4 regions of the Paenibacillus hubeiensis genome follow, and region 2 is predicted to be linked to each of the others. Evidence: riboswitches for the same ligand, from Rfam matches in the RefSeq annotation. Region 2 holds a riboswitch; each other region holds the start of a gene.
What was found. A riboswitch is a leader RNA that binds a small molecule or an ion and turns the genes downstream of it on or off. The one in region 2 is predicted to bind thiamine pyrophosphate.
Positions count from the first base shown of each region.

Region 1: linked by a shared signal. The riboswitch ahead of thiC (phosphomethylpyrimidine synthase ThiC) and the one ahead of RSX24_RS26530 (ABC transporter substrate-binding protein) in region 2 are both predicted to bind thiamine pyrophosphate.
Region 3: linked by a shared signal. The riboswitch ahead of thiM (hydroxyethylthiazole kinase) and the one ahead of RSX24_RS26530 (ABC transporter substrate-binding protein) in region 2 are both predicted to bind thiamine pyrophosphate.
Region 4: linked by a shared signal. The riboswitch ahead of RSX24_RS07370 (thiamine phosphate synthase) and the one ahead of RSX24_RS26530 (ABC transporter substrate-binding protein) in region 2 are both predicted to bind thiamine pyrophosphate.

Region 1 covers NZ_JAVYAE020000017.1:65,346-70,499, reverse strand. Annotated here, with positions in the region: gene RSX24_RS27975 (Fe-Mn family superoxide dismutase) at 1-518, opposite strand, end outside; gene RSX24_RS27970 (alpha/beta hydrolase) at 684-1,709, opposite strand; gene RSX24_RS27965 (IclR family transcriptional regulator) at 2,256-2,999, shown strand; TPP riboswitch at 3,127-3,240, shown strand; gene thiC (phosphomethylpyrimidine synthase ThiC) at 3,623-5,154, shown strand, end outside.
Region 2 covers NZ_JAVYAE020000015.1:64,136-69,289, forward strand. Annotated here, with positions in the region: gene RSX24_RS26520 (ABC transporter permease) at 1-453, opposite strand, end outside; gene RSX24_RS26525 (MTH1187 family thiamine-binding protein) at 453-743, opposite strand; gene RSX24_RS26530 (ABC transporter substrate-binding protein) at 785-1,822, opposite strand; TPP riboswitch at 2,019-2,130, opposite strand; gene RSX24_RS26535 (VOC family protein) at 2,213-2,599, opposite strand; gene RSX24_RS26540 (DUF2798 domain-containing protein) at 2,806-3,294, shown strand; gene serS (serine--tRNA ligase) at 3,621-4,913, shown strand; gene RSX24_RS26550 (Ig-like domain-containing protein) at 5,037-5,154, shown strand, end outside.
Region 3 covers NZ_JAVYAE020000014.1:34,030-39,183, reverse strand. Annotated here, with positions in the region: gene thiE (thiamine phosphate synthase) at 63-728, opposite strand; gene thiD (bifunctional hydroxymethylpyrimidine kinase/phosphomethylpyrimidine kinase) at 728-1,540, opposite strand; gene thiM (hydroxyethylthiazole kinase) at 1,537-2,367, opposite strand; TPP riboswitch at 2,621-2,720, opposite strand; gene RSX24_RS25680 (radical SAM/SPASM domain-containing protein) at 2,934-3,809, shown strand; gene RSX24_RS25675 (pectate lyase) at 4,132-4,800, shown strand.
Region 4 covers NZ_JAVYAE020000002.1:141,757-146,910, reverse strand. Annotated here, with positions in the region: gene thiO (glycine oxidase ThiO) at 1-930, opposite strand, end outside; gene RSX24_RS07370 (thiamine phosphate synthase) at 945-1,631, opposite strand; TPP riboswitch at 1,833-1,942, opposite strand; gene RSX24_RS07365 (hypothetical protein) at 2,094-3,080, opposite strand; gene RSX24_RS07360 (hypothetical protein) at 3,067-3,618, opposite strand; gene RSX24_RS07355 (hypothetical protein) at 3,611-4,012, opposite strand; gene RSX24_RS07350 (ABC transporter permease) at 4,029-4,514, opposite strand; gene RSX24_RS07345 (hypothetical protein) at 4,546-5,154, opposite strand, start outside.

The DNA.
Region 1 (5,154 bases), on a different contig from region 2:
CTGCTGCGTAATTTCCCCGCTGCGCCTCCTGCATTTGCGATTTCCGCCTGGATCAGCGAGGAAAGCGACTCTCCTTCGGCATCGCGCATGATGCCGGACTTGCCGAGCGTATCCAGAACGCCGAGAAAGTATTCCGATTCGCGAATAAAGTGCAGAATGGCGGTTTTGGCAGGCGGAGCGGCCAGTATAGCGGCGCTTTGCTCGAGCAGGGCATACAGTTGCCGAATAAACTCCCGGGATTGCGTGCTGGCCGTGTTTACCAAATCCTCGACGGCTCGCAGGATATAAGGATCTGGCGGGTGCGTCCCCGGCAACAGCTGTTTCAAAAGCCGGTTGGCGGCAGCCCCCGTGCTGGCAAAAGCGGCCTGCCATTCCCCAAGCAGCTTGACATAGGCGGGCTCAAGATCGGGAACAAGCGCCAGAATGATGATTGTATGCTCCTTCTCTTGTTCTTTCCAGAAACGAATTTCCTCCAGGATCCGCAGTGGAAGCAGCTTTCCATATTCATACCAGTTCATAACGGATTAAACCTCCTAATCACCGAATTTCGTCCCAAAAATATATTCGGATAACAGGCTGTCTTATGTATACGAAAAAAAAGAGCCCTCAAGAGGAACCCAAGAGGACTCGAATTTTCATGCAATTCCATGTTTCTGATGCATAGGCTTCAGTTGCGCTGATCGTCAATGGCTGCCGCCGGTATTTTGCACATCATTGTCGTCGGTGTTTGTGACATGGCTGAGGAATGTGGAGACGCGTCGCAAATATTCTTTTGGATGCTCGCGGAAAATCAGCTCATGGTGCGCTCCGTCAACAATCCATTCCTCCGAATTGGCATTCGACTGGTTGGCGGCGAGCAGCTCCGCGATCGGGTAAGGCGCCTTCTCGTCTTCCGTTCCGTGAACGAAGAAGATCGGGAAGGGATAATCCTTCTTTTTGACTTCTTGGTACGGAATTTGCTGCAAGCCTGTGCCATTCAGGACAGGGAACAGCAGGTTCAAAATTTCCAGCGTCGGCTGGCGCGGCAGGTCAATTTGATTATGGATATTATGGTATAGCGTATCCGGTTCCAGCAGAAACGTGCTGTCCAATATCATGGCGTCGACGTCCTGGGTCAACAGCCCTGCCTGCAATGCCGTACCCGCTCCCATCGAAAATCCCCATACGACGATTTCCTGGGCACCGCGCTGTTTGGCGAATTGGATCGCTCCGAGCAATTGCTTGGATTCCGCCTTGCCGCCCGTAGCGACGGCTTTGTTGACCTGGGAGGCAAAACCATAATCGAACATCACCACGTTGAACCCAAGCTGATGGGCATAATGCGCCAAATCGTACATGGGCACCCAGGTTTCCTCCCGGTTGGCTCCGTATCCATGGCTGAAGATGATCGTTTTGTTCACGTCGGCGTCGGCAGGAATGTACCAGCCTTGCATGATGCGGCTTCCGTCGACGGCCGGGAACGTGATGTCTTCGTATTTCATGTTTTTGGCCTGCATCGGATTGGAGAAGACGGGGGCTACCGTAGGGTTGGACAGCACCCAAGCGATGTAGCCGTGAAGCGCGATGAAGCAAAATAACAGAAAAAATACAACGGAGAGCAGCAACGCCACGATAATATGTTTAAGCCGGATCAGCCTCGGAGACAGCGAAGAGGGCAGATCGGAAACTTTCGTTTGCAGCGGGGCCTCGCTCTGGGATGTCGGAAACATACATGCCCCTCCTTTGTTGAATCGGCTAAAGATGACGACGAATTCTCACTGACGATCATTTTCTCCAAAACTGCCCGCCGCCGGATTACTGGGGCGCAGAGGAGGAAAGAGTCAGATTATGTCGACATGACAAGTTCGGTTCCGTGAAAAAAACAGAGTTGGACGGTTATACTTATACCATTCAGGCATAAGCGAAAATATGAATTCGCTTTCGGAAAGTTATTCCAATAGGAACGAGAAAATGTGGAAACGCTCGTTCTTTTCCTCTTTGTGATGGCGAATAGACTTTTTTATTATCGTATGTTCCACCATAGCCAATGTCAATTCTTCAGGCGTATTTGTTACCTAATTGTTATATAGTTCTTTAGATGCATGGTTATTATTTCCTTTGAGTGCAAAATACAGGGGATGAAGTCTGATAACCTAGACCCCACGATACTTCTTACGGTTCGAATTTAACGGGCATCGGTTTACAGATGGAATCGTTTCTCATATAATTTATGTAACCGAGTTTCATGTGATGAAACATGAGGAGGGCATTCTGCCATGGAGGACCGAAAGTTAACCGTCCGGGCTGTAGAACGGGCGCTGGATATATTATTGTGTTTTACGACCCGCAGCGATCTGGGATTGACCGAAATCGCCAGCCAGATCGGATTGCATAAGAGCACCGTGCATCGCCTCATGGCTACCCTGGAAGACCGGGGATTTGTGATCCGCGATGCGGCGACCGAGAAATACAGACTCGGCATTCGCATTTGGGAACTATCGGCGCATATGTCCCGGAGCGACGATCCCGCCATTTTGCTGCTGCCGGCGATGGAACGGCTGAGAGACCGGCTCGGGGAGACGGTAAGCTTGTATCTGCGCGACGGTGCCGAACGGATTCGGATACAGGCCGTACAGAGCGATCAGGCGATCCGCCGGGTGGCTCCCGTTGGCGCAAGGCTGCCGTTGTCCGTAGGGGCTTCCAGCAAGGTGCTGATGGCTTTTGCAAGCGAGGAAGACCGGGAAGAACTGATGAACGGCCCGGAATGGCCCGTATTCATCGATCCGCAGGCGTATTTGGCGCAGATGGCGGATATTCGGGACGCCGGCTACGCCACAAGTTACGAAGAGCGCGAACCGGGGGCCGCGGCGGTGTCCGTGCCCATTATGGGCCGGGATGGCCGGATCGCCGCCGCGTTGTCCGTATCGGGGCCTGTCAGCCGCCTTTCCCAGGAGACGCTCCATGAGTATGCTCCGGTCCTGAAAGAAGCCGCCGCGCAGATGGGACTTATGCTGGCCTGATCCGAAACGGCATTTTGGAAAATAAGGTTGTTTTTCCGCCATGTTTAGGCTAATCTGTAATGGACAGCCCAAGACATGGGCTGACTGAACTGAATAGGACGCAGCGGCAAAGTTGCCGCTAGCCGTCAAACGTTACTGGGGGAGTCCGAATTGTCCGGACTGAGACGGAATCGCATGAGATTCCGGACCCTTAGCACCTGATCTGGATCATGCCAGCGTAGGGAAGTAATCGGCGAAACAACGACGAGCATCGTCAATATGCCTTGAGTGAAGCTCCCCTGTGGGTAGACTTGCCGTGGCACGTTTGGCGATGAAGGATAAAGCCGGTTCCCTTGGGGAACCGGCTTTTTAATGCAGTATCCGACAAATCATCGCATCTCCGTGGCGTTCCGACAAGGTGGAGATGTGTGATGCGGGGGCCATGGTTGCCATGTTCCCGCCCGCCCTGGAGCTGTATCCGTGTTTTTGAATTCGCCCGTGCTGTACTTCCTTCATGCTTGGCCTGATGAACAGGTGCGCAGAATGAGCAATGCCGGACCATACCATGAGGAGGAGAACGAGCGATGAGTACAGGACACGAAACAGCGGGACAGGAAAACCATCGGGATACGGAAAAAGAAAGCATGGGGCGGCTGCGGCCTTTTCCGGGCAGCCGCAAGGTATACATTCAGGGCTCGCGACCGGACCTGTTGGTCCCCGAACGCGAAATTGCCCTTCATGACACAAGCACTCCCCAAGGGGTGGAGCATAACGAACCGCTCCGCGTGTACGATACGAGCGGTCCGATGACCGATCCGGATTATGAGGTGGACATCCGGACGGGCCTGCCCGCGCTGCGCAGACAGTGGATTACGGAGCGCGAGGACGTAGAAACGTACGAAGGCCGGACGATTAAGCCGGAGGACAACGGCTTGAAGCCGGGCAGCACAAGAGCTGGAGCCGAGACGTATCCCGGCGTCACCGGGAAACCGCTGCGGGCACGGGAAGGGCGATGCGTGACGCAGATGCACTATGCACGGAGAGGCATCATTACGCCCGAGATGGAATTCGCGGCCATCCGCGAAGGCGTGGAGCCTGAATTCGTACGGCAGGAGCTGGCCAGCGGCCGAGCCATTTTGCCTTCCAATATCAATCATCCGGAGAGCGAACCGATGATGATCGGACGCCATTTCCACGTCAAAATCAATGCCAATATCGGCAATTCGGCCGTATCGTCTTCCATTGAGGAAGAGGTCGAGAAGATGACCTGGGCCGTCCGTTGGGGAGCGGATACGGTGATGGATCTGTCCACGGGCAAAGACATTCACACCACCCGCGAATGGATCATTCGCAATTCGCCGGTACCGATCGGCACGGTGCCGCTCTATCAGGCATTGGAAAAGGTCGGAGGGGAGGCGGAGGCGCTGACGTGGGAGCTGTACCGCGACACGCTGATCGAGCAGGCCGAGCAGGGCGTGGACTACTTTACGATTCATGCGGGCGTGCTGCTCCGCTATATTCCGATGACTGCCAAACGGATGACGGGCATCGTGTCACGGGGCGGATCGATCATGGCGGCCTGGTGTCTGGCGCATCATCAGGAAAATTTCCTGTACACCCATTTCGAAGAAATCTGCGAGATCATGAAGCGGTATGACGTCGCCTTTTCGCTGGGAGACGGCCTTCGTCCGGGCAGCATTTATGATGCCAATGACGAAGCGCAGATGGCGGAACTCGCGACGCTGGGGGAATTGACCCAGATCGCCTGGAAGCATGACGTGCAGGTGATGATCGAGGGTCCTGGACACGTGCCGATGCACAAAATCAAGGAAAACGTGGACTTGCAAATGGAGATTTGCCAGGAAGCGCCGTTCTACACGCTCGGCCCGCTGACCACGGACATTGCGCCGGGGTACGACCATATTACGTCGGCCATCGGGGCGGCCATGATCGGCTGGTTCGGCACATCCATGCTCTGTTACGTTACGCCGAAGGAACATCTCGGCTTGCCGAACAAGGACGATGTGCGCGAAGGTGTCATCGCCTACAAAATCGCGGCCCATGCCGCCGATCTGGCCAAAGGCCATCCGCGTGCGCAGCGCCGGGACGACGCGCTTTCCAAAGCCCGCTTCGAATTCCGCTGGCGTGACCAGTTCAACCTGTCGCTCGACCCCGA
Region 2 (5,154 bases):
ATTCATCATGGCTGCATCCGTGCGCGTTAACCCGTCCATGGCCGCTACGGCGACCGGGAAGAAACAGACGAGAACGATCGTGATCAGCTTGGGCAGCAGCCCGAAGCCGAACCAGATCAGCAGGAGCGGAGCCAGCGCGATGGTGGGTATGTTTTGACTTAAAATAAGCAAAGGGTATAACGCCTGTTTGAGCAAAGGAATAAGATGCAGCACCATCGCGATCAGCAATCCGACGGCTGTGCCGGCAGCGAAGCCGATCAGGGTAAGTTGGATGGTAGCCCAAGCATGCATGCCGAGGCGATCGGCTTGAGATGCCGCTTCGCGGGCGATGTCCGAGGGTGCGGGAAGCATCCACTTTTCAATATGGAACAGGGATACGGCTCCCTGCCATAACGCGATAAAGAGAATAACCGCCACGAAGGGCGGCCATACGCTTTTCCAGTATGAATTCATTAGCGATATTTCTCCGTGAGGGCGTCCATGCTGAACCCGTCAGGGCTATGGGCAATTTTGATCTGGGAAATGATGCTTGGGCTGCCAGCCTCCACGAGTGCTTCGTGCATTTTGCGCACGATCTGCAGCAGCTCCTCAAGTTCGCCTTCCATGGTCGTTTCCAGCGGGTTTACTTGATATTTGACGCCGGATTGTTGAATGACTTCGATCGCGCGATCGACGTAAGGATAAGAGTTTTCGCCGTTCGGCGTTTTGGGAATCACTTGTATGCTAAGCAGTGTGCTGGCCATGTCCATTCACGGCTCCTTCCGATTTCGTTATATAGTTCTCGTTATTGTGGTAAAAATTCGTTCGTATACGCTTTGGAAACGTCGACTTGCTGGTCGAGCAGTTTTTTGCTGAACATCCAGTCCGCGTAATTTTGCCAAACTTCCTGTTTCTGTTCGCCCCAACGTGCGGCATCGTCCTGATATTTCGGGCTGAGCCACTTCTGGCTGGCGAGTACTAAATCCTTGTCGAGGTCCGGAACGGCCTTCAGCAAAATGTTGGCAGCCTCCTCCGGGTGATCAATCGCATATTGATATCCTTCGGATGTCGCTTTCATGAACGCTTTAACCAGCTCCGGATCATTCTGAATCGTCGTTTCGTTGGTTACGAGCACAGGCGTGTAATAGTCGAGCGCTTCGGAGTAATCCTTGACGTACAGCATGTCGATCGGTTCATTCCGCAGCTGTGCTTCAATCCCGGTCCACGCATAGAAGATCCAGGCAAAGTCGATGTCGCGTTTCACGGCAGTGAAGAAATCGGCATCGCCCATATTGATGTTTTTCACCTTGGAGACGTCGGCGCCTTCGCCTTCCATAATCGATTGCATGACGGCTTCTTCTACCGGAGAGCCCCAGCCTCCATACGATTTGCCTTCAAAGTCTTTGGGCGATTTGATATTCCGGTCCACCGGAGCGGCAAAGCCGGACGTGTTGTGCTGAATGACCGCGGCGATGGATACGAGCGGTACGTTTTGCGTGCGTGCTTGGGTTACGCTCTCCTGGTAACTGACGCCAAAAGGGACCTCGTTCGAGGCTACCATCGTGTCCGCTCCGCCTGCGCCAGGCTGCACGATTTCGACGTTAAGTCCCTCGGCTTTGTAAAAGCCTTGATCCACCGCAGCGTACAGGCCGGTATGGTTCGTATTCGGCGTCCAATCGAGCACCACCTTAACGTCTTTCAGTGCGGCATTGCCGCCTTCGCTTGCCTTTTCCGTGCTGCTGCCGTTCTCGCCGGCAGGTGCCGCTTCCTTGCCGCCGCATGCGGCAACGGTTACGAGGGTGATGCACAAGAGCATCAGGCCCATCATTTTGCGCCATTTCATTTCTTTTTCTCTCCTTCATATTGTCCGGCCATCGGCACGGGTACTCCTTGGCTTCATGTCCACAACATCTGATTAAGAATGCCATATCAGGGGAATTGCATCGCGGTCCACACGTTCTGATATTAACAAAAAAGCGCCCCGTTATTCGGGACGCATGCAGGCGTTAGAGAATGGCCACCAGCCTTGGGGCTGTGCCTTGGTCAATATACTCCGATTCCTACGCTGGCATGATCCAGATCAGGTCTAAGGGTCAGTATCTTATGGGATACACTCTCAGCCGGCCAATTCCGACACCCCTGGGAAGCTATGAAGTTACGGGCGTTGCTATCACAGTAATTATAGGCAAGAGTCCGGATTGTGTCCAGTAAGGAATTGGAGGGACGACCGGGATTACCGTTGGAAAAATTCAATCCATTCTTTTTCAGGTCCATAGATGAAGAAGTAACGATATCCGTTCGGCAAGGTTACAATCTCCCCATCGATGAACTCTGCATCCGTTGCCTGAATGCGCCGGTATTCCGCTTCGATGTCCTCCACATGGATGGCAAAGTGGTGCACCGTTCCTTCGGATGGCAGCTTGTCGCTATACCCCTGAATCAGCTCGATCTCGGTCTCGTCGCTCCCGTTAAAACCGAGAAATGCCAGCTGAATGACACCGTTGGTGTGAGTCAACCGTCCCTTCAGTTCCAGACCGACAATCTCGGTATAGAAGCGGAGCGTTGTTTCCAGATCGCGAACGGAGATTCCGACGTGGTCGACGCGTTTTTGAAAAGCCATATGAACATACCTCCCGGGGCAGATAATTCGCCATTAGCATTTTAGAAATAGAATAGATGTGAAAATCCAAGCTGTCAAGTTGGAATTGGGGGCGGCGGTTGAACACGCTTACGCAAAAAATAAAGATTTAAATTTTAAAAGTTCACAATTTGTTCACTTATGAAGGGCATAACGTGATCTCTATAATGATCAAATGAACAGAAAGGATGAGTACATTGCCAACAACGAAAAGAGAACAAGTGGTGTTCGGATTAATGATGTGCTTCGGCATGGTCACGATCATGCTGTTGTTTAATCTGTATAACAGCGGAATGATCGGGAAATTGTCTTTGATGGAGATTCTGCTGCAGTTTGTGATCTGTTTTGTGGTCGCTTTTGCGGTTGAATCGATATTGGTAGGTCCTGTGGCGAAAAAAGTAGCGTTTTCCCTGCCGTTCGACAAGTCAAACAAATTGGTGGCCGTGTTGACGCTCTCGTTTTTTATGGTGGTCGGCATGGTGTTGGTCATGTCTTTCTATGGTGTAATGACATCCTACCTCACCAATGGACTTGGAGGTCGTTCCATCCTGCGAAGCTATGGTTCGGCGATCGGCCATAACTTCTTGCTGGCACTTCCGGCACAGCTTCTGGTGGTGGGGCCGATCGTTCGGGCTGTATTTGGCAATGTGGTGGCCAGAAGCAAAGTCAGCGCTTGACCGATCTGTCTTATTTCCTGGGCAATGGTCGTTTGAAAACATAATGAATGAAGCTCTTGCGAATGGGGGAGCATTTCATATATAATCATTGTCAACAATTGCAGATCGGAACTATGCCGTTGAAGAGCATCCAACTCGGAGGCGTTTTCGCCAGGGGAGCGAACCCATTCCCCAAGTTAACCGGAACCGCCCGTTATCGCGGACCAAGAGGCTGGACACAGGATTACCTGTCCCGGCAAGTTGGGTGGCACCGCGAGCAGAGCGCTCCTCGTCCCAAGGGATGAGGGCGCTCTTTGCATTTTTATAGCCCAAAGGAGACGGTGTACATGTTGGATATGAAATGGATTCGTGCGCATGCGGATGAGGTTCAGGCGGCCGCGGACGGCAAAAAAATCAAGGTTTCGGTTCGCGAGCTGCTCACGCTGGACGAGGAAAGAAGAAGGCTTTTGCAGGAAACGGAGGAAGGGCGCCGCTTGCGGAACGCCTGGTCAGCTGAGATTGGCAAGCTGATGCAGACGGGAGATCGGGCACAGGCGGAAGAGCTGCGGACACGCGTAAAGGAGCTTAACGACAAGCTCCAGCAGAATGAGACCAAGCTTGCCGACGTGCAGGAGGAGGTAACGAGACTGCAGTGGCTGGTGCCGAACGTGGTGTCGCCGGATACGCCGGCAGGAGCATCGGATGAAGATAACGTTGAAGTGCGGCGTGTCGGTGAGATTACGAAATTCGATTACGATGCGAAGGATCATGTTGAGCTGGGTGAAATGCATGACATGATCGACATTGCCCGAGGCGTAAAAATCGGCGGCACTCGCAGTTATGTATTGAAAGCAGCAGGTTTGCTTTTGCATCGGGCCGTACAACAGTTAGCCCTCGACCTATTATTGAAGAAAGGCTTCACGCCGATGGAAGTGCCGCTGATGGTGAGGGAGGAAGCGCTGGTTAACACGGGCTTCTTCCCCACAGGGCGGGATCAGGTATATGAGCTTGAGGGCGAGAACAAATGGTTGGTAGGGACTTCGGAGGTGCCGCTTGTTTCTTATTATATGGATGAAGTCGTGGATGTAGCGGAGCCGATCCGATTGGCCGCCATGTCCACCTGTTTCCGCAGCGAGGTTGGATCGGGCGGCAGGGATGTGCGCGGACTGTATCGGGTGCACCAGTTTTCCAAGGTAGAACAGGTCATTATCTGTGCGCCGGATGCGGACGAATCGGAACGAATGCTGCAGGAGATCACCGGACATGCGGAGGAACTGCTGCAGCTGCTGGAGCTTCCGTATCGCGTGGTTGCCGTGTGCATCGGAGACATGTCGCAGAAAACCTATAAACAGTACGATATCGAGACATGGATGCCCAGCCGCGGAGCCTATGGAGAAACGCATTCGTCGTCGAACCTGCACGACTTCCAGGCCCGGCGCTCCAACATCCGTTGTCGTAACGCAGAAGGCAAGCTGGTCTATTGCCATACGCTTAACAATACGGCAGTGGCATCGCCGCGCATATTGATCCCGCTTTTGGAGAATCACCAATTGGAGGACGGGAGCATACGCATTCCGGCAGCGCTTCGGCCCTATATGGGGGGATTGGAATACCTGAAGCTGCCGGAAGCAGAAAAATAACAAAACATGTCGAATGGTCCTGTTATCCGAATTTCTTCAGTTATAGTATTCATTTCTGGGCATACCATTTCCGATATACTATAATAGGAGTAAAATACTGGATTATGGGAGATGAAGATGGGCATGAAAGGTTTAAGAGCAGGATTCAAGGCAACCCTAGCCTTGATCGTGGCGTGCGTTGCGCTGATTCCATCGCTGGCCATGGCGGCCGCGGGAGATATCACATCCATTAAAATTGTAA
Region 3 (5,154 bases), on a different contig from region 2:
GGCAATCACCCGGACCTTGGTGCGCGGGGCCTCATGATGTATGGGGATGCGCGTGTGCGAGGCTATGCCTGCATCCCGCGCACCGCAGCCGCCAGCTCCGCAGCGGCTGCGCGCACGTCGGCCGCGCCTGCGACGGCGGAGATGACGGCCACGCCGTCAGCCCCCGCCGCCATGACGGCGGCCGCGGTATCGGCTGCAATGCCGCCGATACCGACCAGCGGAACCGCGATGCCTGCGGCGCGCAGTTCCGCAATCCCGGCGGGGCCCAGCACGGCGTGGGCATCCGCCTTCGAGCGCGTCGGGTACATCGGCCCGACGCCAAGGTAGTCGGCGCCCGCCTGCACGGCACGGCGCGCCTCGGTCACGGAGTGGGCGGATACGCCAAGCATCCGCCCGGGTCCGATGCGGGCGCGCACCAGCGCCGCGTCCGCATCGTCCTGGCCGACGTGCACGCCGTCGGCCTGCAGGGCCACGGCCAGCTCCACGTCATCGTTCACGATGAACGGGATGCTATGCTGGCCGCACACCTCGCGCAGGCGCTCCGCAAGTGCGATGCGCGCCGTGCCCGTCAGGGCGCCAGTTCCTTTCTCGCGGAACTGGAACAGCGTGATGCCGCCAGCAATAGCCTGGCGCAGCACCTCAACCGGGTCATGGGTCGCATTCACACTGCCCATGACCAGATACAGCCGCATGGCGCGGCGCACCCTTTCCATGTCCAATCGTTCCATTACAACGCACCCCGCAATCTGCGCCCATACGCAAAATGGTTCGTCGGCCCGTGGCCTGCACCGATGCCGAGCTCATCCTCAATCGCCGCCTGTATGAAAGCACGAGCCGTTTCCACCGCTTCAGGCACCGCCGATCCTTTCGCCAATTCAGCCGCAATCGCCGCCGAGAAAGTGCAGCCCGTACCATGGGTATGACGCGTCAGAACGCGTGGGTTCTCGAAATAATGAAAGGAATGTCCATCATACAGCACATCCACGACGGAGCCGTGATCGCCTGCATGGCCGCCTTTGATCAAGACGTAGGCAGAGCCCATCTGCACGATGCGCCGTGCCGCTTCTTCCCGCGAAGCCAAACCGCCAATGGACATGCCTGCGAGCAGCTCGGCTTCCGGAATGTTGGGCGTGGTTACCAACGCAAGCGGCAACAAATCCGAAATGAGCGTCTGCACCGCTTGCTGCTGGAGCAGGGGGGCACCGCCCTTGGCGACCATGACCGGATCGATGACCAGTTTGGGCCAGCGATACGTCCGGCATTTTTCCGCGACAATCCGGATCAGGTCCGCGCTGAACAACATGCCGGTCTTGACGGCGCCTGGATAGAGGTCGGTTCCGATCGAGTCGAGCTGCGCGGCCACGCCTTCGTTCGGAACAGCGAAAACACTTTGTACACCGAGGGTGTTCTGCGCAGTGATGGCGGTGATTGCACTCATGCCGTACACGCCGAGCTCCTGAAAAGTTTTCAGGTCGGCTTGAATGCCCGCGCCGCCGCCGCTGTCCGAACCGGCAATCGTGAGAGCTTGCGGGATCGTCATCGTGCACCTCCGGCAGCTTGCCGAATTTGCGACCGTTCTGTCACCAGTGCCGGCGTGACTTGTGCCAGTTGGTTCAGCAGCTCGATTTGGAAGCTGCCGGGACCTTGTTGTGCCGTTCGTTCTGCCGCTTGTTCGGCGGCTATGCCGTAGAAGGCCAGCGCTTCGGCAATGCTGTCTAATCGTTCGCGCCCAGGCTCCGCAATCGCGGCAAACGCCCCGATGACTGAACTCAGCAGGCACCCGGCTCCGGTGACACGGGTGAGCAGGGCATGGCCATTGCCGATCACGTAAGTGGTTTCGCCGTCGGACACCACGTCTTCCTGACCGGTTACGGCTGCGATGCAGCCGAGCTGCTTAGCGGCACGCTCCGCAATGTGGATGCGGTCGCCTTTACCGTGTCCTGCATCCACGCCTTTAATCTCCCAGTTCTCCCCGATGACGTTGGCCACCTCGGCGACATTGCCGCGCAGCACGGTTAGCTGCAGTTCATGAACAAGCTTGCGTGCCGTTTCGGTGCGATAGGCCGTGGCTCCTGCGCCAACCGGGTCGAACACGACGGGCACGCTGTGGGTATTGGCTGCGCGTCCGGCAAGACGAATCGACGTCACGACGTCCTCATTCAACGTACCGATGTTAAGCACAACGGCTCCGGCCATTTTGGCAACGTCGGCGACCTCTTCATGAGCGTACGCCATGAAAGGAGAGGCGCCCAATGCAAGCAGACCGTTGGCGGTAAAAGGGGCTACGACAATGTTGGTAATGTTGTGGACCAACGGATTTTGGGTACGAACGCGTTCCAAATAGGACATATGTGAATGCCTCCTCATCAAGAATAGGTATTTCTGCGCGCTGGTTTCCGGATCGCAGGAAGATCAGTGAAGGGATGACTGGAAATAAATTCTGTCGCGGTGTGTTCGGCAACAACGATCGCATTGCGCGTTCTGGCATCTGCCCAATCGCCCGATGCGCCCCGTGACAAACAAAGCCCCTCCCATTTCCAAGGAAACGGGAGGGGCTTTTCAACGCAAATAGGGATACATGTCTTACGCAAGCCATACCCCTTGCATAATGTATTAATTGGTAAAGTCCGCTCCACTTCCCTACGCTGGTATGATCCAGATCAGGTTCAAAGGGTCCGAAAATCATTCGTCTCAGCCGTGAGGCTCCCCTAGTGACTGTTTGCAGCTTATGCAGTTGTGCATTCAGCATACCTCACAAGTGAGGATGGTGTAAATAGGACCCGGAGGGGCGAGCATCCTTTCCAGATGGAGAATTCCGTCAGTCGATTTACCTTGCTTGCGGAACCCGATATAATAATAAAGGCGCATTTTGGCCGCATCACGAATGAAGTCGGGAAGGGACTCATCCCCCTGACTGGAATGGGGACCACGCATTGAAAACGTTCAAAAAGGTTTATATAGAGATCACGAGCATTTGCAACCTGGCCTGCAGCTTCTGTCCGCAGACGAAGCGAGCCAAAGGATTTATTGATCCGGAAACGTTCAGCATGGTGCTGGATCAGATCAAGCCGCATTCAAGTTACATTTATCTGCATGTCAAAGGCGAGCCGCTGCTTCATCCCAAAATCGATTTGCTGCTGGACATCGCCCATGAGAAGGGTTTCAAAGTGAATATTACGACGAACGGAACGTTGCTGCCGAAAACGAGACACAAGCTGCTCGGCAAGCCGGCGCTGCGCCAGATGAACTTTTCCCTGCACAGCTTCGACGGGCATGAGGGCTCCAAAGATCGCGAAGGGTACCTGAGCAACATCTTTTCGTTTGTGCATGAAGCGACGAAGCATAACGTCATCGTGTCGTTCAGATTGTGGAATTTGACGCAGGACAATTTCACGAATGCCCAGAAGCAGCGCAACCGCGAAACGCTCGATCATTTGGAGCGCGAATTCAATCTGGATTATAAAATCGAGGAAAAAGTCGTACCGGGCAGCGGCGTCAAAATCGCGCCGAACGTGTACCTGAACCAGGACCATGAATTCCAGTGGCCAAGCCTGGATACGCCGGAGGATGACGGTAAAGGATTTTGCCATGCGTTGCGCACGCAAGCCGCGGTGCTTGTGGATGGAACGGTGGTTCCGTGCTGCCTGGACGGCGAAGGCGTCATTAATTTGGGGAACGTGCATGAACGTTCCTTCTCGGAGATTGTGGAAGGCGAGCGCGCCAACAATCTGTTCTATGGTTTTTCGAGACGCGAAGCGGTGGAGGAGCTTTGCCGCAAATGCGGATACCGTCAGCGGTTCGGTGCGTAGGATTGGATTTTGAATAAAAAGACGGGGACGGCTTGATTTCAAGTCTGCCCTTGTTGTCTTTCATCTGAAGGAAAATAAGGTAATTCCAGCACACCGAGAGTTAACACCGGCAGATGCGATGTTCGGAACGGGTACGGATAGGTCTCATTTTCTCAGAGCTGGCGTGAATGTCGGAGAGATGTGAACTACGGATTATTCTTGGAACGTTCCTTTCCTGATAGGATGAGGTTGCGGCCAGGACAAGCGGAGCTGTGCATCTGCGAGGCTTGCCGACAAACCGCCCGTAATGGCGGAAAATCCGATCGCCAAGGAGGAATTCATGATGAAAAAAATGTTGACCGTACTTTTGTCCGCCGGTTTGGTTGCCTCATTGTTTGCTGTGATTCCCGCAGCGGCAGCGCCCGAAATCGTCAAAACGACGATTATCGTCAAAAAGGGCGAAACGTACGACGGCAAGGGGAAAAGCGTGGCTGCCGATCCGAACACGTTGGGAGACGGAAGCCAGGCTGAGAACCAGAAGCCCATTTTCAGGCTTGAAGCAGGCGCAACCTTGAAAAACGTAGTCATTGAAGCTCCTGCTGCCGACGGCGTTCATTGTTATGGCAGCTGCAATATCGAAAACGTGACCTGGAAGGATGTCGGCGAGGACGCGCTAACCCTGAAATCCTCCGGCACCGTTAACATAACGGGCGGAGCGGCGTATAAGGCGTACGACAAAGTATTTCAGATGAATGCCTCGGGAACGATCAACATCAAAAATTTCAGGGCAGACGACATCGGCAAACTGGTGCGCCAAAACGGAGGCACCTCTTATCAGGTTACGATGAGTGTGGACAACTCCAACATCTCCAACGTCAAGGATTCGATTCTGCGCACGGACAGCAGCTCGACCGTCGGCAAAATCACCAATACGCGGTATTCCAAGGTGCCTACGCTCTTCAAAGGGTTCGCCTCCGGCAAAACGAGCCAATCGGGCAATACGCAATACTGAATCATCAGCGACGCGATTGCCAGAGAGTCATCTCTAATGTTCAAGAGTCTTGCCTGACCTTTGCGCCAACGATTGCCGATTCTACCGAAGGCATTCCTGTGATGGGGATGCCTTCACTATCGCTCGTGCATAAATGGGAATGATTCGGGATTGCCACAAATACCCTTCTGTTGTACAGTATAACCATTGAAATAACGAAAGCCGGGAGCTCAATGAAGTTGGGCTGAGAGGGTGGCCTTGTGCCGCTGACCGTATCTGATCTGGGTAATGCCAGCGTAGAGAACCATTCGATCCATGATGGGGAAAATAAACACGCAATTCGTGCACACAACGTCTCATGAATTCGGCAGCATA
Region 4 (5,154 bases), on a different contig from region 2:
GATCCCTCCAGGGGTCACATGCAAATCCGAAGCTCCCGCCAAGCTTGTTGCACCCAACCACACTTCTCCATTCGCTTTTGGAACGATATAAACATCTTCCGCATAAACGGTCCTGTCCGGTACATTTCCCCGTGCAGCGTCATGATGCGAAAACCGGACAGCAACCATTTCTCCCTTTACCGGCACGACAGGCATGTTCAACCCTACGCTTTCCATCAACTCTACTCCTTGCAGCCCGGCCGCGACTATGACATTTTTACATGTCAACATGCCAATGGAGGTTTGAACCCCTTGTATGCGCCCTGCCCCGGTTTGCAGCGTTACATTCTGAATGCCTTCCATGATTCGAGCCCCGTATGCTTGAGCGGACTTGGCATAAGCTGTGACAAGGTTTAACGGCAGCACTTCGCTTTCAGCTTGCCTGTACAACCCGCCATACGTATCCCGGCTTAGCCAGGGTGCCTGACGCTGCAGTTCCTGCCGATCCCAATACGTGCATGCATTCGAATCTGTTTCATATGCGGCTGCATATAGTCCTGCCTTTTGTCCGCTTCGAAAAGGCGTAATGAACCCGGCCTGCCGCAAACCAATGTCAATTCCGCTCATCGCTTGAATATGCTCCCTCTGCCGGTGAACCCGTTCACGGCTGCGCCGGGCAAGCTCCGCTATGGCCGCATGATGAAAGTGCTCACTGTCGGCAGCCAGCATGCCGGCCGCCGCCGATGACGTCCCTCCACCCATTCGGGCTCGTTCCAGGAGCATTACTTCCTGCCCGCGGGCTGCCAATTCATAAGCGATGGAACAACCGATGACACCCCCTCCGATCACGATCGTTTCGGCAGACATGTCCTTTCGCGAACGTGGATTCTCTTTTTTGTCGAGAATGTCGAACCCCGAACTACCGTCTAAGCTAATGCGATCATCAAACAACGATTGCCCCTCCTTCATCTTCGTTCAATGGCGTCATTCATGGGCCGTACACCGGACATGGCCTGTTTGAATGCAGCGGCTGCTTGCTCAGGTTTACTGTTCTCCCATATGGCGGACATGACCGCAATCCCGCTTGCCCCGGCTGCGTAAATCGCATCCACGGCATCAGGGCGAATTCCGCCGATCGCAATGACGGGAATGCAAAGGGAACTGCATATCGCTTTCAATGCAGGTATGCCTCTTGGCGCAGCGCCAATTTTGCTGTTGGTAGCAAAAACGTGCCCAAAAATAACATAATCTGCGCCTTGGCGCTCAGCGGATTTCGCCCCTTCCAAGGAATGCACGGAAACGCCCAGACGGATCGGTTCATGCTTGTTGTCCATCCGGATGGTTGTGCCATACTGTTTGAAATCCGATTCCCCCCTTTGCACGCCGCACAACTTAGGAACAGAAAAACCATCCATTCGATCAGGAATGCCATTAACGACAATTTGCGAAGCCGGGATACCCGCTTCTTGCATTCGTTCGGCCCAGTGCAATCTTTGGTTGATCGCAAGATGTTTTTCCCGAATATGAATGTAGTCCACCCAAGGGCTCACCCGGATCGCCTTTTCAAGAAAAACATCAAGGTCCCCCGTTCCGTTTGAAATGACATGGAGCTCCAATGATGAAGGTACTGATTGAGTTTGCGAAGCAACCATAACTCGGTTCACCTGCCTTTCTGAAAGAACACAAAAAACCACTCCCGCAGGGGAGTGGCGACTTATTCGTATCTTTCGTGCAATGCAAGGCAAATGCGAAACCAATGGGCATTATTCTCACGCGTTTATGCATGGAACGAGCATTGCCGATAATCGCATTGCAATCCAAGCGACGGCTGAAATACAGCCTTCCTTGTCATGACGAAAAACGTGCCACTTCCCTACGCTGGTATGATCCAGATCAGGTACAAAGGGTCCGGAATCGAATTATTCCATCTCAGCCGCATCGCGCGGCACCCCTAGTGCTCTTATGAAGTTGTAGCCTATATTACCATAGGCATCCTGTTTTGTCATCGATCATTTTTGCGTGCACTGCCAAAAATCAGGAAGATCAGCGCTTTTTTAGGTTAGACTACGCAGCTGAAAATATCGCACTATCCAGTGCCTTTTCGTCGGAGGATACTAGTGATTGATATAACAATTTTGCTCAAAATAGCCTCGAGCCGCTGCCTCCTGGGCATCCGTAAAAACTTCCTCCGGCCTGTATCCGTTCGAGCATGTGGCCGGATAATAATATTTGATGCCGCTGTCAGGATCCACGCCGCCGATCACGGCCGTCCTCTTAACAAGCCGGCCGCCTCCGATGGCAAAGTTGTTGATTTTTCGGCTCCCGCTCGGAATACCCTGAATGAAAGCAATGATCCCTGTGTCATTTATAGAGTTGTACCAGTCTTCCTGGGAGATGAGCGGCAGAGTAAACGTGTATGAGATGCCATTTCTTCTGGCAAATTCGTTGTGACGATTGATGACCTCGGCCAAATCCTCCTGAACGGCACTGACAATCCGGCTTCTGCGAACATGTTCAAAATGTTCATCATTTCTCAGCAACGGGATCCGTGTCGACGCGATGAGTTCGTTCCGAAAGCCTTCAAGCCACATTTGCTTTTCGGCATCATAGGCGTAGACATAACTATCCAACGTGAAATTGATGCTGTTTCCGTCTTCGTCTGCATAGGTATAGGGTTTCTTTGGGCTCCACACGTGACGAAAAGAGTTTTCGGGCTCCCCCATCATTTCCGTCTCTTTGGCATACATGTAGTAACCGTCGTAGTCCAGAACAACGATAGCCGGGATATAATCGAACAAGGAGCGAATCGCTGGCGGATCGTCCTGAATCCCCAAATTAAGAGCCATCGTTTGCGTAAACGTCTCCAGCGCCAAATCTTTATCAGCGTTCACAAACTTTGATGAACCGTAGCCCGCTTCTCCACTTTGCTTTTCGTTCTGGTGCATGACCATGCCAGCGTCCATGACGGCAGTCCTCAGCGCTGTCTCGTATCTATTGCTGAGGATCTGGGCCTCCTGGAGTTCCCGACTGCTCTGCGACACGATCCAAAAAAACGGAAAAAAGACAAGCACAAAAACGATGGACAGCTCAGTAATCTTCATTCAGCACCATCCCTCCATACGTGGTAAACACGGCGGGAGATTGGAGTGTCCCATTTAGCCATTCGCGGATAAGCATTGCGGGGGTTCGATTCGTATTTCTGACGGACACGGTAAAAAAATCCCCTACTGTAAACGTGTATCTTCGAGCAGGATCCTCCGCGGTTTCTAAACCGTCGGTCGGAAAAAGCCTCTCTTTGATTTGGCTTGAATAATATCCATCCAAAACCGTCTCGTACGTCCCCGTAAAAGTCGCAGGATTTTGGGGATCGATGTAATTCGGCACATATTTTTTGTGCAGATGCTCCATTGAAATGTCGTAGACATTGCCCGTGCGCGCCAATTGTTCTTCGAACTCGGCAAACATGGCTGGAGAAATGTAACCTTTGGTGCGAGCGGAATCAACAAAACGTGTGACGGTCTGGTAAACGGTCATCCGGGAAATCTCATCCTGCCGATCCGCCGTTTCGGCAGCCGGATATACATATAGCAGAAGTACTGCCAACAAGACGGCAAGCAGTTTGGATGCGGCATTAATCAATATCTCCGGCCTCCTTCCAGAACGAGATTTTATTCAGCTGCCCGGACTCGTCGCTGATAAACTCAGGCCTGTAGAGACCCATAAGCTGGACCGGAACGGTCGCCCCCCTGTCTGCCAAAGGGTCTATACGATAGGCGCTTCCGTCCACCTCCACCTGAATGGTTGTCCCCGTCATCTGTCTGACCGTATGCAGCACTTCCGCTCCGCTATAACGTTCCGGCTCAGAAATTCTCAGCGTTGTTGTCAACTTGCCCTCCATAGCTTCCGTTCCCTGGATGGTCTGATCAATGGCTTGTGCCAAGTGGCGAACATGATGCTGTCCGTGCATACAAGCTGCAACAAACATAACTACCGCCGTGCAAAACAACATAAGCTGCTGCGTGTTTCGGGACATCACCCTCCAGCTCCTGTCACGATTGCGTGAAAATAAGCCCTCTCACCACATTGGACTTATCTTTCACGATGATCGCTTTGAATTTCCCGCTCGGATTGACGTATTGGTTGTCTTTCTCGTTCATCGTTTGATTAATGCTCCCTACCTTGTTATCAGGCGCGATCACCGAGCCATAATCTGCGTTATTGACGTCACGTGAAATGTTCAATTCATTGCCGTACCATTGTCCCGCTGCGTTTTTGCCAGTAATGATCTGAATGCCGAACTGGTCTTTGTCCGCATACTTTCGCAGCGCATTGGTCACCTGGGAGCCGCTGATCGTTGTTCCGTCATAAACGGTGAATGCAGCCTGAGACAATTCGGTCTGAATGTCCGCGAAGTTGTTCTGTGCCGTCTTGGTGGCCTCCTGGGCCGATATAAACAGCAGCACCACGATCGTAATCAAGGCAATCGTCAAAAAAATCCCGGCAGCAACCTTTAGCGCACTGGATGCATTGTTCATTTTCAATTCCTCCCAAAATAAGTTGTATGATTTATAATTGTTGGATTTGTTCGTAATACATGTTCATCTGCAGGAAGCTCATGCCAACAAGCGGGACGACCAAGTAGAGAAAGACCAGTGCATACATAGGCGCAAACCCGATCATTTTTCCCCATGCAGCCTTGGCATCGACCATTTTGGCGTACTCCTGCTTGCGTTGTTCAAAATAAAAAGACATCATGCTATCCAGATCATCAAATGCTTCCTGGATCGAAATTTTGCCCAGCGCAAGCTGCAGCTTGTCCACAAGGCGTTGAAACTCCGGGAGCCGCGCATCCGCCTTTAAATGTTCAAGGGCATCCTCCGGCCCATGTTCGAAATGAAGCAGGCACTTTTGCAAAGGGCGTTTGAAAATGACGGCAAACCGGTTAAGCCACTCCAGAATCTCTTCCACCGACATCCGCTCCATGTCGCGCAAAATTGAGATGACCGTCTGGAACTGGTAAATTTCATGCAGCATGTCCATGCCGCGCATTTTGCGCTGAAACAGCATCAGCCATATGGGCAAATAATACCCGGACGTGCCGATCAGAAAAGCAATGAGCAGTTCCCACCACTGCAAATATTGACGTTGAAGCTTCTCCCATTTTTGCGTGATCCG